Regions from separate parts of the Synechococcus sp. PROS-9-1 genome, predicted to be linked through region 1. Evidence: predicted binding sites of a transcription regulator. Region 1 holds the regulator's gene; the other holds the start of a gene.
The links. The regulator NtcA, encoded in region 1, controls nitrogen genes in cyanobacteria. The targets are predictions, from matches to a motif close to GTANCNNNNGNTAC.
Positions count from the first base shown of each region.

Region 2: the regulator NtcA is predicted to act here: its motif matches at 5,346-5,359, upstream of queF (preQ(1) synthase).

Region 1 covers NZ_CP047961.1:319,545-327,009, forward strand. Annotated here, with positions in the region: gene SynPROS91_RS01520 (alpha-mannosidase) at 1-1,827, shown strand, start outside; gene psbN (photosystem II reaction center protein PsbN) at 1,815-1,955, opposite strand; gene psbH (photosystem II reaction center phosphoprotein PsbH) at 2,042-2,248, shown strand; gene SynPROS91_RS01535 (TatA/E family twin arginine-targeting protein translocase) at 2,258-2,536, shown strand; gene pth (aminoacyl-tRNA hydrolase) at 2,541-3,164, shown strand; gene SynPROS91_RS01545 (DUF3146 family protein) at 3,164-3,421, shown strand; gene SynPROS91_RS01550 (Holliday junction resolvase RuvX) at 3,399-3,851, opposite strand; gene SynPROS91_RS01555 (DUF3084 domain-containing protein) at 3,848-4,978, opposite strand; gene ntcA (global nitrogen regulator NtcA) at 5,030-5,764, opposite strand; gene rph (ribonuclease PH) at 5,842-6,567, opposite strand; gene SynPROS91_RS01570 (cob(I)yrinic acid a,c-diamide adenosyltransferase) at 6,702-7,310, shown strand; gene dcd (dCTP deaminase) at 7,310-7,465, shown strand, end outside.
Region 2 covers NZ_CP047961.1:1,764,150-1,771,614, reverse strand. Annotated here, with positions in the region: gene SynPROS91_RS09590 (RNA helicase) at 1-667, shown strand, start outside; gene fumC (class II fumarate hydratase) at 673-2,064, opposite strand; gene SynPROS91_RS09580 (adenylosuccinate lyase) at 2,061-2,162, opposite strand; gene purB (adenylosuccinate lyase) at 2,167-3,462, opposite strand; gene SynPROS91_RS09570 (hypothetical protein) at 3,528-3,791, opposite strand; gene SynPROS91_RS09565 (TlyA family RNA methyltransferase) at 3,889-4,707, shown strand; gene SynPROS91_RS09560 (P-II family nitrogen regulator) at 4,696-5,034, opposite strand; gene SynPROS91_RS09555 (hypothetical protein) at 5,066-5,293, opposite strand; gene queF (preQ(1) synthase) at 5,444-5,854, shown strand; gene SynPROS91_RS09545 (cytochrome c biogenesis protein ResB) at 5,826-7,133, opposite strand; gene SynPROS91_RS09540 (cytochrome c biogenesis CcdA family protein) at 7,138-7,465, opposite strand, start outside.

The DNA of each region.
Region 1 (7,465 bases):
GGCGATCCGGTAGCGATCGCAAAAGAGCAGCGTGATTTTCAATCTGCCACTGGGGTGGAGCAGGCGATCTGGCTCCCAGGGGTTGGCGATCATGGCGGCGGTCCCACTGCCGAGATGCTGGAACAGCTAAGGCTTTGGGAAGGACAGCCGCAGGCTGTGACACAGCAGCCCGGAACGCTGCGCTCCTATCTCGATCAATTGGAGCCTTGCTGCTCCACCTTGCCGGTCTGGCGCGATGAGCTTTATCTCGAGCTGCATCGGGGGTGCGCGACCAGTCGACCTGATCAGAAACGTCACAATCGCAGTTTGGAACGGCTTCTCCGAGAGGCTGAGCTTGCTGCTGCGTTGCTTGGCCCTCGGGCGAAGGCTCTCGAGCCCAGCCACGAGCAGGCCAGCGATTGGCGACCTCTGCTGTTCCAACAATTTCATGACATCCTTCCGGGCACATCGATTCCGGAGGTGTTTGAGCAGGCTGAACCGATCTGGTGTGATGCTCGCCGCCGTGCGGCCCGCTGTCGAGATCAGTTGTTAGGTCATCTACTCGCGTCCAACCATGAGGGGTGGGCGTCAGATCCCTATCGCTCCCATTGGACCTGGTGCGGCTTACAGCCCCTTGCGCACTGGTCACCGTTGCTGCGCTTGCCTCGAGGGCATTGGTCCAGCGGTGGGCAGATCCTTCCTCAGCAGGCGGCCCCTTCAGGCGGTGTTTGGGTGCAACTTCCTTGTAGCGAAGGCGTTTGCGCGCTGCCGCTGCAGCGCAGCCTTGAGCCACTGGGGTCGGCCTTGCCCGTTCGTCATCCCGTGAATGTGGAGGTTTTGTCGTCAGGAGTGTGGAGGCTGAGCAATGGGCTGGTGTCTGCGGATGTGAGCGCCCATGGACTGGTTCAGCTGCGCGACGGGAATGGGGTGCCACAGCTCAGCGAACCCATGCGATTGCTGCGTTTCTCCGATCGAGGGGAGTTCTGGGACGCTTGGGATCTTGCCGCTGATTACCGCCAACATCCGCTGCCGATGGCTGCAAGCTGGTCGGCAGAATTGGTGGAGTCGGGCCCTCTGGCCGCACGGATTGTGCTGCGCACGGTTGCTGGATTGAGCAAGGTGCGTTTGGACCTCATGCTGCAGGCCGATTCGCCCTGGCTCGAGGCCCAGCTCAGCGTCCATTGGCAGCAGACCCATGAATTGCTGAGGTTGGAATTGCCGTTGAAGAGCCCTGCTGTGCGTTGGGCTGCCGATACGAGTGGTGGAGTGATCGAGCGACCAGCAGAAGCGATTACTCCTTTTGAACAAGAGCGTTGGGAATTGCCTGTGATTTCATGGCTGGCTGCCGAAGCAGAAGCTCCCGGGGGTGGGATGGCTGTCTTGCTGGATGGTCCTCAGGGTGTCGATGCCAGCGCCAACCACCTGGGAGTGTCCCTGCTTCGAGGCCCAACCTGGCCAGACCCTTCAGCCGATCACGGATGGCACAGGCATCGGTTGGCCTTCATGCCAGCCCTGCTCGGTTGGAACCGCAGTGGTGTAGCCCAGGCGGCGATTCGATTCAGGGAGCCAGGATGGATGGGTCCTCGTGGGCTGGATCAGCCTTGGCAAGGGCTTCCCGCCTTGCCCATCGGTCTGGTGCCGATTTCAATCCGATCAGCGCAGGGTGACGGGCTCAGCGATAACGCGGTTAAAATTGAGTTGCTTAATCCCGGACCAGCTCGTCAGCGTTGGCTGCCTGGGAGCGATTGGAGGCTGAGCTGCGCCAAGTCCAACTCCCGAAGGACCTTCTGGGAGGTGCACCCTGGCGAGCTCATCACATTGGTCTTGGAGAGCGTTCAATCCTCGTGATCATCGAACGGATCGTCGAGGTTTTTGGATGGAGGGCCAAAGGCTGTGTACACCCCCAATCCTGTTAACCCAAGCAGGGCTGCCAGCACGGCAATCGCCACTGACATGGCCGGGGACGAACTTTCCATCACAACTCTCCACAGGATCGACGCCTTTACGGGTCGGAGCCCCTACAGTATCGAGACTTAATTCCACCCGAGACTTCAGCGCTGCCATGGCTCAACGCACTCGTCTGGGCGATTTGCTCCGCCCCCTGAATTCGGAATACGGCAAGGTTGTCCCTGGCTGGGGAACGACACCGGTAATGGGCATTTTTATGGCCCTGTTCCTTGTGTTCCTGCTGATCATTCTTCAGCTGTACAACAAGTCACTGATCCTTGAAGGAATCAATGTCAACTGGAATGGCTTAGGTCTCGGCTGACATCAGGTCATGAATGTTTTCGGCATTGGACTGCCAGAGATGGCCGTCATCGCGGCGGTCGCTCTCTTGGTGTTTGGACCTAAACGGCTCCCTGAGTTCGGCCGTACCCTTGGAAAAACACTGAAGGGGTTTCAGTCGGCTTCCAAGGAATTTGAACGCGAAATTAATAAGGCTATGGCTGAACCTGAACCCGTAGCGGATCAGGACAAAGCTTTAGAAGCATCAGCTGAAACTGTTGTCTCTCCAGTGGTTGCGCCAAAATCAGAGCCAACATCCCCTTCCGATTGAGTCGATGAATCGCGGTGATCTCCGCTTAGTGGTGGGGTTGGGGAACCCAGGCAACCGCTACGCCAACACACGACATAACGTTGGCTTCATGGTCTTGGAACGTCTGGCTTCTCGGGAGGGTGGCGGCTTCCGTTCCATTCCCAAGCTCCAAGGTCAGCTTGCTGATCTGGGTGCTGGGGACAAGCGATTGCGGTTGTTGATGCCCCAAACCTTCATGAACGACAGCGGGCGCTCGATTCGGTCTGCATTGGATTGGTTTGGGTTTGAGCTGCATCAGCTCTTGGTCCTCGTCGACGATATGGATCTGCCGCTTGGACGTTTACGTTTGCGGGCCCGCGGGTCTGCTGGTGGCCATAACGGCCTTAAAAGCACCATTCAGCATCTCGGCACGCAGGATTTTGCGCGTCTGCGGATTGGAATCGGTGCACCCGGACAAAATCCCAGTGAGCGCAAGGCACGAACGGTGTCGCACGTGCTGGGAAGTTTCAGTCGTGATGAGGAGCTCCTTCTCGACAAGGTTCTGTTGGAGGTCGTTGATGGTTTGGAGAGGATTCAGCGGCAAGGTCTCGATCTGGCAGGGAATCACATCAATGGGCTTCAGCTGGCTCCCACCAGCACTGAGGCGTGATGGCAGCGCTACCCGTTACTACCGCCCATCTGCGGGTTCAACGCCAGAGTTTTGCGGATCAATGTTTGGAAGGAGACGTCCGGGCCGGAGGCTTCAATTGGCAGTTCAGCTGGTTTTTTGATCGTGGTGAGCTGAGTGTGGAGCCCTCTCTGGGGCGAGCTTTGATTCAAGACGCGCTCCTGCGTTTTCTTGTGAAATCTGACTATGACCTTGAGCCGGGAGGGGACTACACCTTCACGGTGAGGGCCCGGTTTTGAGGGGATCGGGACCTGGCCATTGCAAAGGCCGATCTAAATAATCTTCGAGGATCACGAGTGCGGCGATGGCGTCGAGATCGCCATATGGGATGCGCAGGCCCGCAGGAAGCAAGCGTTTCCAGCCCCGTGAAGGCCATAACTGCCAGTAACGCTCTCGGGCTCGCAGGGTGGTCCCGGTTTCGTCCACGACGCGGACCTTCAGGCTTGAGGGAAGTTGTTGTTGCCAGATCGTGCTGCTGGTGCCATCACCGATCACCAGCTCATCAATCTGAGCTGACGTCCCCTGAGCCTCCTCCATCCAGGCGCGAAGCTGCTCAAGGACCTCAGTGCTGGGGATCACCCTGCCTTGAAGCACGGTGTTCGTGGCGGTGTCTGCTAGCAGCAACCCACATTTGCTTCGACCGGGATCCAGGGCTACGACGCGTTTCATTGGCTGAGGCGCAACTGAATGGCGATCGGATCTGCCGTTTCGCTGCGCCGTAAAGCGACCGCTTCCAGCGCAGTGAGTCCTCCGTTGCGGTCGATCAGCTCTTGGCCAAGCGCATTGATGGCACTGCCATCAAATTGCAGGCCCTTGCTGAGAGAACCGCGTCTTTGCACCTCGGCCAAGGTGGAGGCAAGGAGAAGGTTCAGTCGGTTGCGTACGGCTTCTGGGTCACGTTCATTGCTCGCGAGGGTGGTGCGGGCTAACACCTCACCCTCCCTGGTTACCGTGACATTGGGGCGCACTTCAGGGAAGGCGTACACAACGGTTTCGCCAAGGAGCACATTGGCTGCTGAGCGGATGTTCACAACCCAGGTTCCAGGTTTGCGAATCGTTTGCTCCAAGCGCTGGATATCGGGTCGAGGAACCAGCAGGAGCTGGCGCTCAACCGGTTGGCCAGGAAGCACTTTTTGATAGGCCTGAAGATTGGCGTCTCGCAGTAGCTGATCAATGACCGCTTTTGCCTGATCGGGGCGTTCGAGCTTCAGGGTCGCGGTGGCAAGTGGCTGACCGCTGCTAATGGCGACGTTTCCGCGCCGCAGCGCTAAGAGAGAGTCTTCCAGTTGATTGAGTTCCTTCTCGCCACTACGAATTTGCGAGCGCACGGCCGAGAGTTCCTGCTCGGTGCGTTGGATCTCAACATCTTTCGCATCCACGTCTTGGCTCAATCGCTGCCGCTCCTCTTCTAAGGATCGGGTTTGTTCCTGGAGGGGCTTGAGGGTGCGACGCAGTTCTGCCGCTCGCTGTTGGGCCGTTGTGAGCTCTTTGCCGGCTTGCTTCTGAGCGCGTTTGCTTGTTTTGAGGTCGGCGCGACTGCTCCGCAATTTGGATTCGAGAGCATTGAGTTCAAACAGGCCGACCCTCAGCTGCCGACTCACCAACAGCAAGAGTCCAAGGGAAAGCGCACTAATCAGGCTGCCCGTTAACACCGTAATCACCACTGCCGTGCGCTTCGGACGCAGTCCAAGCAAGCTCAGCCGAGCTTTCCCTACGCGAGAGCCAAGGCGGTCTCCCAGAGTGGAGAGCACGCCTCCAAGCACAAGCAAAGCGAGAAGTAGAAACCAACCGGTCACGGAGAATGAAGGATCAGAGTTCGGACGTGAGCTCCATCTTCACCTGAATGGTCAGCTGAACCGTTTGGCTAGAGCGATTGGATCGAGAACAGTGATCTTTTTGCGATCGATATCGACAAGGCTCGATGACTTGAGGTCCCCAAGGAGACGAGTGATTGTCACGCGTGTGGAACCGATGGCCTCGGCGATGGCTTGGTGTGAAAGGCGTAGGTCGATGGTGATGCCACGTTGACCAGGCACGCCGAAATCTCGACACAGCACCAGCAGAAAACTCACCAGCCGAGATGACATGTCCCGATGGGTGAGGGTTTCGATCATCGTTTCGGTCTGAAGAATCCTGCTGGACAGACCCTGCAACAACAGCAAGCCAACACTGGTGTCAGCTTCGATAGCCTGCCGAACAGATGTGGCTGGAGCCGTCACCATCTCCACTCTTGTGAAAGCGATTGAGTGGTAGAAGCGATCAGAGCGGTGACCTGTTAGTAACGACAGAACCCCAAACAAACTGTTTTCACGTAACAAGGCAACAGTGATTTCCTCTCCAGATTCGTAAACCCTGGAGAGGCGGACGGCACCTCGTCGAATGAGATAGACCTTTTCAGCAGGGTCGCCAGGGAAAAAGATGGTTTTCCCACGCTCCACCATCTCGGTATTGGCACCATCGAGTCCCCGAATAACGTCTTGAAGGGTGCGGCTGGCTGGAACCGAGGGGCTTCCGAAGTTCGAGCCCACCGGGCGAATTGTTGGTGGTGCGTAGCGGCTGAAGCCGCGGCTGACCTCGCCCATGGTCCCTACTCGTACTTCGGGATGCTATGGATCAGCCCCTCCTGCTCATGTAGCAAGGAACACGAAACTCCGCATTTTCACCTAGCGGAGAGCGCCGTTCTTTGATCGTTCATGATCTGCTTCAGGCCAGGCTCGGCTAGGTCAAGAAGGGCATTGAGCTGGTCACGGCTAAAAGGAGCTCCTTCCGCAGTGCCCTGCAGCTCCAGCAAATGCCCTTCTTCGTTCATCACGATGTTGAGATCCACATCGGCTTGGCTGTCTTCGCTGTAGTCGAGATCGAGAAGGGGGCGATTGTGGATCACGCCAACGGAGACGGCGGCCACCTGGGATTGGACAGGGTTGGTGTTGAGGACCCCTTGTTGAACAAGACGCTCACAGGCGCGTTGAAGCGCGACCCAAGATCCGCTGATCGCAGCGGTGCGGGTGCCTGCATCCGCCTGAATCACATCGCAATCGATTCTCAACGTGTTTTCGCCGAGAGCTTCCATGTTGATGGCTGCGCGCAGGCTGCGGCCGATTAGGCGCTGAATCTCTTGGGTGCGTCCGCTCAATTTGAGCAGTTCTCTGTTTTGACGCTCCGGAGTTGATCCAGGCAGGAGTCGGTATTCGGCGCTGAGCCACCCCTTGCCTTGATCTTTGCGCCAGCGAGGCACCCCTTCTTGATGACAAACGCTGCAAAGAACAGCGGTGCGTCCGCTGTGGATGATCACTGAACTCAGGGCAAATCCCATGGGATCCCAGCTGATCGAGAAGGGGCGAAGGTCGCCCGGCTGACGTCCGTCATTGCGAGAGGTATCGGTCATAAGCCCAGGGTGCGGAGGTGCTTTGAGCCTGCCAGTTGGCTTGGCACACCATGGATGGTGTTAAAACACTTGTGCATTCGATTTTCACCGCTAGATTCATCCACATCCGGATTTGCCGGACCTCGGCGAATGTGATGACCATCAGCCTCAGCCCTCTCCATCATTCCCGTGAGCCGCGCACTGGTGACCACAGGACTCTCGAGCAAGCAGGGCTTCGAAGACTTCCCTCAGTAGAGGCTCGTCCACCCCTGCGTTTGGTAGCTCCAGAAGGGCAGCTCCAGGTGCATACCGCCTCATTTCGGGGGAGCTTTTCTGGTGTGCTGAGCCAGGCGCTGCGGACGGCAGGCCTGGGTAGCAATGTCTTGATCGCCCAGTTCCTCAAGGGTGGTGTGGGCCAAGGGCCCGAGAGCCGCCTCACCCTGTGCGATCGACTTCGATGGTTGAGGCCTTCCGTGACGGAATGCCTTTCAGAGGAAGCTTCTAGCCGCGATGATGAGGTCAAGGAGGCTGTTCAGTCGGTCTGGGAGATCTGCAAAACCCATCTCTTGGAAGGCACGTTGGACCAACTCGTGCTGGATGAGATTGGCTTGGCGATCGAGCTGGGCTATCTGAGCCATGAGGATGTCTTGTCGGTGTTGGAGCAAAGGCCATCAGCCATGGATGTGATCGTGACGGGGCCGGCGATCCCTGCAGAGATGATGGAGATGGCTGATCAAGTCACGGAATTGCGTAGAGGTTTCTAATGCTGAAGAACGATCGCTGGATTACGGATCAGGCTGATGCAGGGATGCTCGAGCCTTTCCAAAATGGATTAGTGCGCCATCTAGATCCGGATCAACGGAAAAGTCCGGTTCTTAGTTTTGGCTGCTCTTCTTATGGGTACGACTTGAGGCTTTCG
Region 2 (7,465 bases), 830 kb from region 1:
TGAGCGCCAGCAATTGCTCCATCACCGTTCGAACCGGCACTGGGAGACATTTTTGGCGCTCATTGAGATTCTGCGGCACTTTGGCTGCCTGGATGACTTGGAACCAACGGAGATCGGTCGCACCGTTGCCGCTCTTCGTGGCGATAACGAGCTCTGGCTAGGCCTGGCACTGATGAGCGGTCATCTCGATGAGTTGCCTCCGGCAGAACTGGCCGCAGTGTTTGAGGCGATCAGCACGGAGGTGAATCGCCCAGATCTTTGGAGCGCATTTCCGGTGCCTCCTCTTGCGGAAGAGGCCCTGCATGATTTGTCAGGGATCCGTCGGGAGCTTCTAAGGGCTCAGGAGCGCTTCAAGGTGGTGGTGCCAGCTTGGTGGGAGCCTGAATTGATGGGATTGGTGGAGGCTTGGGCCAAGGGGACAACCTGGAATGATCTGATTGCTAACACCTCTTTGGATGAAGGCGATGTGGTGCGGATCATGCGGCGCACGGTGGATCTACTGGCCCAGGTGCCCTACTGCGAGGCGATTAGTGAGCAGCTGCGCAAGAACGCCCGTTTGGCCTTAAACGCGATCAATCGTTTCCCGGTTGCCGAGGCTGACCAGCTGCTCAAGGCCGCGGCTGCCGAATCCAGCGGTCTTAATCCAGCGACTGAACGGGCTGCCTGAGCGGGTCAAGGGTTTGTCATGGCCGCAGGGTCAATAATTTGGTCGAACTCCGCTGCACTGACATAGCCCAGCTCTAGGGCCGCATCGCGCAGGCTTGATCCCTGCTCGTGGGCGTACTTAGCGATTGCACTGGCCTTGTCGTAACCGATCACAGGTGCCAGCGGAGTGACGAGCATCAGGGATTGCTCCACGTCGCGCTGGATGCGACTGCGATTGGGTTCGATGCCTTCCACCATGGCCACCCTGAAGGAGTGGCAGGCATCGGTGAGCAACTTGATCGTCTGCAGCAGGTTGAAGCCGATCAGTGGTTTGTAGACATTCATCTGCAGGTGGCCGCCGGCCCCGGCCATCGCAACGGCTGCATCGAGGCCGATCACCTGGGTGCAAACCATGGCCATCGCTTCGCACTGGGTTGGGTTTACCTTGCCAGGCATGATCGAACTGCCTGGTTCGTTTTCAGGCAAATGCAGTTCCGCTAAGCCGGCGCGGGGGCCACAGGCGAGCAGACGGAGATCGTTGGCGATCTTTAGCAAGCTCACCGCGAGGAGTCGCAGCTGGCCCATGGCATTCACCAGTCCGTCATGGCTTGCCATCACAGCAAATTTGTTCGGAGCCGAGACCAAGGGCAAGCCGCTCAGGCGCGCCAGTTCAGTCGCAGCTTGGTCGGCGAATCCTTCCGGGGCATTTAGGCCCGTTCCAACGGCGGTGCCGCCGAGAGGGAGCGGGAATAGCTCCTGCAGTGATGTTTCGATTCGGTTCCTGGCACTGCTGAGTTGATCGCGCCAGGCCGAAGCTTCTTGGCCAAGGGTGAGCGGCACCGCATCCTGCAGGTGGGTGCGGCCAATCTTCACGATGTCTTGCCAGGCCTCACTCTTGGAGGCAAAAGCCTCGCTGAGACGTTGGACTTCCGGCAACAGCCGGTGTTGGATGCCAGCGGCAGCAGCGATGTGGATCGCCGCTGGGAAGGCGTCGTTGGTCGACTGAGAGCGGTTGACGTGATCGTTGGGGTGTACAGGCTGATGGCTGCCTAATGGCTCCCCCTCGCTCTGCGACACGAGGTTGCTGATCACCTCATTGACATTCATGTTCGTTTGGGTGCCGCTACCGGTTTGCCAAACCCTCAGAGGGAACTGGTCGTCGTGACGCCCCTCGGCAATGTCAGCCGCCACTTTCACGATCAGATCGCGTCGGTTGTCATCCAACACCCCCAGGCGAGCGTTCACGATCGCTGCCGCCTGTTTGATTTGCGCTAGAGCATGGATCAGATCAACAGGAATGCGGTCATCACTGATGGCGAAGTTCTGGAGAGATCGCTGAGTCTGTGCCCCCCAAAGGGCCTCAGCCGGCACCTCGACGGCCCCCATGCTGTCGTGTTCGGTCCTAGTTGTTTGGGTCATGGCTTTGCTTCAGGGCGTAGCACCAGCACGATGATGAGCAGCATCCCGCTCACGCTAACCACCACGTAAATCCAGTCGGCATAGGGAGTCCAGAACATTGACTCAGAGGCCGAGTCGCTCCCAGACCACCCCTAGGTTGGCTTGGTGCAGCTGGGTACTGAAACACTCAGCCAGTTGGTCTGCATTGAGCTTGTTGCTCACCTCGGGATCGCTTTGAAGGTTGGCGCGGAAGTCACCACCATTGGTGTTCCAAGCGCTGTGGGCGTTGCGCTGCACAACTTCGTAGGCATTCTCCCGGCTCATACCGCCATCCACGAGGGCGAGCAGGACCCGTTGGCTGAAAACCACGCCTCCGTAGACATTCATGTTGCGGATCATGTTCTCTGGGTAAACCCCGAGGCCAGAGATGACGGCGGTCATCTCGCGCAGCATGAAGTGCAGGGTCACCGAGCAGTCCGGCAGCATCATCCGTTCTGTTGAGCTGTGGCTGATGTCACGTTCGTGCCAGAGAGCCACGTTTTCCAGGGCTGCCACCACGTAGCTGCGCAGCACTCGCGCTAAACCGCTGATCCGTTCGCTGCGAATCGGATTGCGTTTATGGGGCATGGCCGAGCTGCCTTTCTGTCCCTTGGCGAAGCTTTCTTCGACCTCCAGAACATCGGTGCGCTGCAGGTTGCGAATCTCTGTGGCGAAGCGATCGAGCGAGGCGCCAACCAGGGCGAGGATCTGCACGTAATCGGCATGGCGATCGCGGGAGATCACCTGGGTGCTCGCCGTGTCGGGAGTGAGGCCAAGAATCTCGCAGGTGAGTTTTTCCACCTCTGGATCTGTATTGGCGTAGGTGCCCATCGCTCCGCTCACCTGGCCTATGGCTACATCACCCTCTAGCCGAGCTAGGCGCTCACGATTGCGGCGGGTTTCGGCCAGCCAGCCAGCCAGCTTGAATCCAAAGGTGATCGGTTCGCCATGGATCGCGTGAGAACGGCCGATCATCACGGTGGCTTTGTGTTCACTCGCCAGTTTGGTAATCGCGGCGTCCAAGCTCGCCAACTCCTGGCGTAGGAGCGCGACGGAGGCTTTCAACTGCAGCGCCAGGCCTGTATCAAGGACGTCGCTACTCGTCATGCCGACGTGGATGTAACGCCCAGCATCGCCAACGTGCTCATTCACATTCGTCAAGAAGGCGATGACGTCGTGGCGGACCTCGGCCTCGATCTCAAGGATCCGCTCGGGTTCAAACGCCGACTGTTCGCGGATCGTTTGCATCGCGTCCTTTGGAACACGACCAAGCCTGCAGTTGGCCTCACAGGCCGCAACCTCAACATCCAGCCAACTTTGGTATTTGGCCCGGTCTGTCCAGATCTCGCCCATCTCGGGCAGGGTGTATCTCTCGATCAAGGGCCAGCGCGTGGCGACAACTCAACCAATGTATGGCGCTGAAGGCTTGGACATTGCGCGTGGCGCTAAGCGGAGGTGAGACGGCGATGCTCAACTTCCCACTGAACGTTCTGTCCCCAAGCTTGCTGACGCACCCAGCACAGGCCGCCCCGACATTCGATCACTTGAAAGGGAGGAAGATCTGTGGGGTGGTTATCGAGGGTGACGAATGAGCCTGGAGCGAGCAGTTCGAGGACGCGGTTCGACGCCTCGCTGGACTTGCGACAAAACGTGGCACGAAGGGATGGGCGGCGTCCGCTTTTGATGTTGAAGACGTTGTTGGCTGACACGGACTGCGTGCGGCTTGCGAAGATCTTCAGGGAGGTCTGTGGAACTCCGGGTGGAACTCCGGTATTTGTTTCGGTTTCACGGTGCTTTTATGTCGAAATGGCTCGTAAACAGCGTTTAGATCTCCACATGCTGACGTTGGGCTTGGCGGCATCCCGTCAGCAAGCACAACAGCTCATTCGTGCTGGCAAGGTCAGAGACCGTCGGGGCCAGCTGCTCGACAAGCCAGGTCACACGGTTTTGCCCGATCTCGAATTGATCGTGGAGCAGCCTCCTCGGTTTGTTTCAAGAGGGGGTGAAAAGTTGCTGGCAGCGCTGGAGGCATTTCCTGTCTCGGTGGAGGGGCGCACCTGCCTTGATGGTGGAATTTCGACGGGTGGCTTCACCGATTGTTTGCTGCAACACGGGGCCGGTCGGGTTTATGGCATTGACGTTGGCTATGGCCAGACGGCCTGGAGTTTGCGCATTGATGAACGCGTTGTTCTTAGAGAGCGCACCAACTTGCGTCGACTGAGCGCAGCTGAGCTTTATGGGCCTGATGACGTCCTCCCCACACTGGCTGTCGCAGACGTGTCGTTTATCTCCCTTGCACTCGTCCTTCCAGCGATTCGTGCCTTGCTGCAACCGCAGGGGAGCGAAGCATTGGTGTTGGTGAAGCCTCAGTTTGAGGTAGGACGCGATCGGGTGGGTAAAGGGGGTGTGGTCAGAGATGGTTTGGCTCACAGGGATGCGATTGCATCAGTGATCTCTGCTGCACATTCCCTGGGCTGGAATGCCCAGGGAATTGTGGGGTCTCCGATTACCGGTCCTGCTGGCAACCACGAATACATGTTGTGGTTAAGCGAGCTTGCGCCACAACAGATCTCTGATGAAAAGGTTCAGCAGGTGGTTCAGGACACGCTGAAATCAGAGAGCTGAGCTGTCACGATCTCCGGTGCGAATGCGCACGACGGTGTCGACAGATGAGACAAAAATCTTGCCGTCGCCGATCTCGCCTGTTTTCGCTGCTTCCGCAATGGCGTTAATCACATCGTCGACGCGGTCGTCGTCGATCACAACGTCCACTTTCAGCTTCTGCAGAAATTCAACAGTGAATTCTGAACCGCGATATCGCTCTACTTGCCCCTTCTGCCGACCGAAGCCGCGCACTTCGCTCACTGTCATGCCAACGATTCCGGCATTAACTAAAGCCAATTTGACGTCCTCAAGCTTGAAGGGACGGATGACGGCTTCGACCTTTTTCATGAGTTGTTGAGTAATCGCTCCCCTGAGTGTGTCAGGAATTGAGCTGAGATGACAGGACCGGAAGAGGAGAAAGGTTCAATCCGGCGTTCGAGGCATCCTCAATGAGCTCATCGGCATTGGAATGACTCACCGTGGCAAGGCCCTCAGCGAGAAGCTCCCAATGGGACTCCTCAAAATGAGTCTGGAGCCACAGCATGCCGTGAACGCTCTCAGGCTGTAGTCGGAAAGCTTGTCCTTCGGTAATCAGACTGAGATCCATTGCTAGCGCTCCCAACTTTTATCCATTAGGCCTGTATTCCGGCCGATGAGTTGTACGCGTTGATACCAAATAAAGCAGTTCTGGGCCCCACTCAACATTTGTGGAGGACTGGCTTTAGGGTCGTGCGCTGGAGTTTTCCGCACTCGTTTTATGAGCAACCCCGGCACTGAGCTCACCAAAACTCCGCTATATGGCGAAAGGGCTATTGCAGATGCGGAGTTGATCTGTTTCGACAACCCAAGGCCCGCACGCCCCTATGAGGTATCGATCGAATTGCCGGAATTTACGTGCCTCTGCCCGTTTTCGGGGTATCCGGATTTCGCGGTGTTGCGCTTGATTTATCAGCCAGGACCTCGAGTGGTCGAGCTGAAAGCGATCAAGTTGTACATCAATCATTTTCGCAACACTTCGATTTCCCATGAAGAGGTGGCGAACAAAATTCTTGATGATTTGGTGACGGCCTGTGCTCCTGTTTGGATGCAGCTAGAAGCTGATTTCAACCCTCGTGGAAACGTTCACACGGTCGTGAGAGTCAGTCACGGGACCCGTCAACCCTGCTGATCAGGATTGGCAATTCAGCAGCCAAGCCAGCGAGATTTCGATTGCAAAGCCCGCCGATGTGCAGCTTTCTGTTAGATGGCTGAAACGGTGGCGGGTCGAGTACGGCCCATAGTTGTCGGGTTGCGATCAAGCTGAGGCCTCCGCCAAGCAATGTGATCGCGAAACCTGCATAAACGAGTGGCACGCCAGGGTCACGTTTGAGGAGGAGTCCGCTGGCAGGCATGATCTCGGCCACCCTTAGAGGAAGTCCTTTGATTTCAGCGGATGCTCCGCCAGGTCGCAGGTTGCCAAGTAGCGATCCGTCTGCATCGAACACCTGAACAGGGCCTTGTTCACTGCTCGTGCTCATCAGCACTGGTTCGGATCCATCCGGGCGTGTGGGAAGCACAAGACCCCAAATTTGTTCGCCGAGTTCGGGAAAACTACGGAGGGGTAATTGCAGTTGAGGACTCTTGCCGATCTGCACGGTGATCGCAGCCAGCGACCAATCCGCTTGATAAACAGTCATGCCTCGATATCGGAGCGGATGATTCACGCTGATCATGCGCTGCTCTGAAGGCCCTCCTGGTGGATCAAGCCTCAGCGTTGATCGGAATTGTTCGGTGCGTCCCGCTGGATCACGCTCAATCGCGAAGCGCTCGAGGGTGAGCGAGAGCCGGTTGTTGCCAGAGGGGTCAAGCAGATCAAGGGCTCGGCCAGGTGCAAGGAAGCGTTCCAAGCGGTTTCCAGACAATGCTCCCCATGCAGCCCCGATGAGCAGCAGCACCAAGCCGGTGTGAACCAATAAGGGGCCAACCTTGCCAATCACGCCGCGCCGGGCTGCCAGGCGATCCTCATGCCTCTGAACCTGCCAGCCTTGCTTCTGGAGCTGCGAAGTCAGCGTGTTTAAGGCCGACTCACCGTCGGAACAGCGAATCGATTCGGCTAACGCCAACTTGCTGAGTTGCCTGGGTTGGCGATAGTCAATCCAGCGCGTGGTGGCGATCAGTGCTGGCCATTGACGACGCCAGCTGCACAAGATCAAGGCCAATCCCAGCCAAGCCAAAAGGCTTAAAAACCACACGCTGGAATAGATGCTGTCCAGCTGCAGTTGCAACATCTGTTCGCCATTGATCAATCCGAGCCATGGGTCGGCATTGAAACGCTCGAGATACAAATCAGGCGCTTCGTTTTGCGGAAGAATGGTTCCAAGGGCGCTTGCTCCTGCAATCAGCAGCAGCAGCAGGATCGCCAAACGAAGATCCGAGATCAGGGCGAAGAGTCGGCGAAGGGCAGCCATCGGATCAGGTCAGTCTCGCTAATAAGGTGAGACTGCCTGTGGCCAGCAGGATTACGCCACTGATCGGTGGAACCCACCGGCCGATAGGCCGCAACGCCAGCAAGCGCGGCAGAGAGGCTGCCAAGTTGCCTGCGAGCAGCAAAGGCAGCACTTGACCCATGCCGAAGCTTGTCAGCATGAGCACGCCGAGGAGCGGGCGTCCTGTGCTGGCAATCCAGCCCAGTAGAACGGCCAGTACGGGTGTTGTGCAGGGTGAAGCAGCGAGCCCAAATGCCAACCCTGCTGCGACCGGGGCTAGCGGAGCGGGCACCTTGCTGGTCCAACGCATCGGG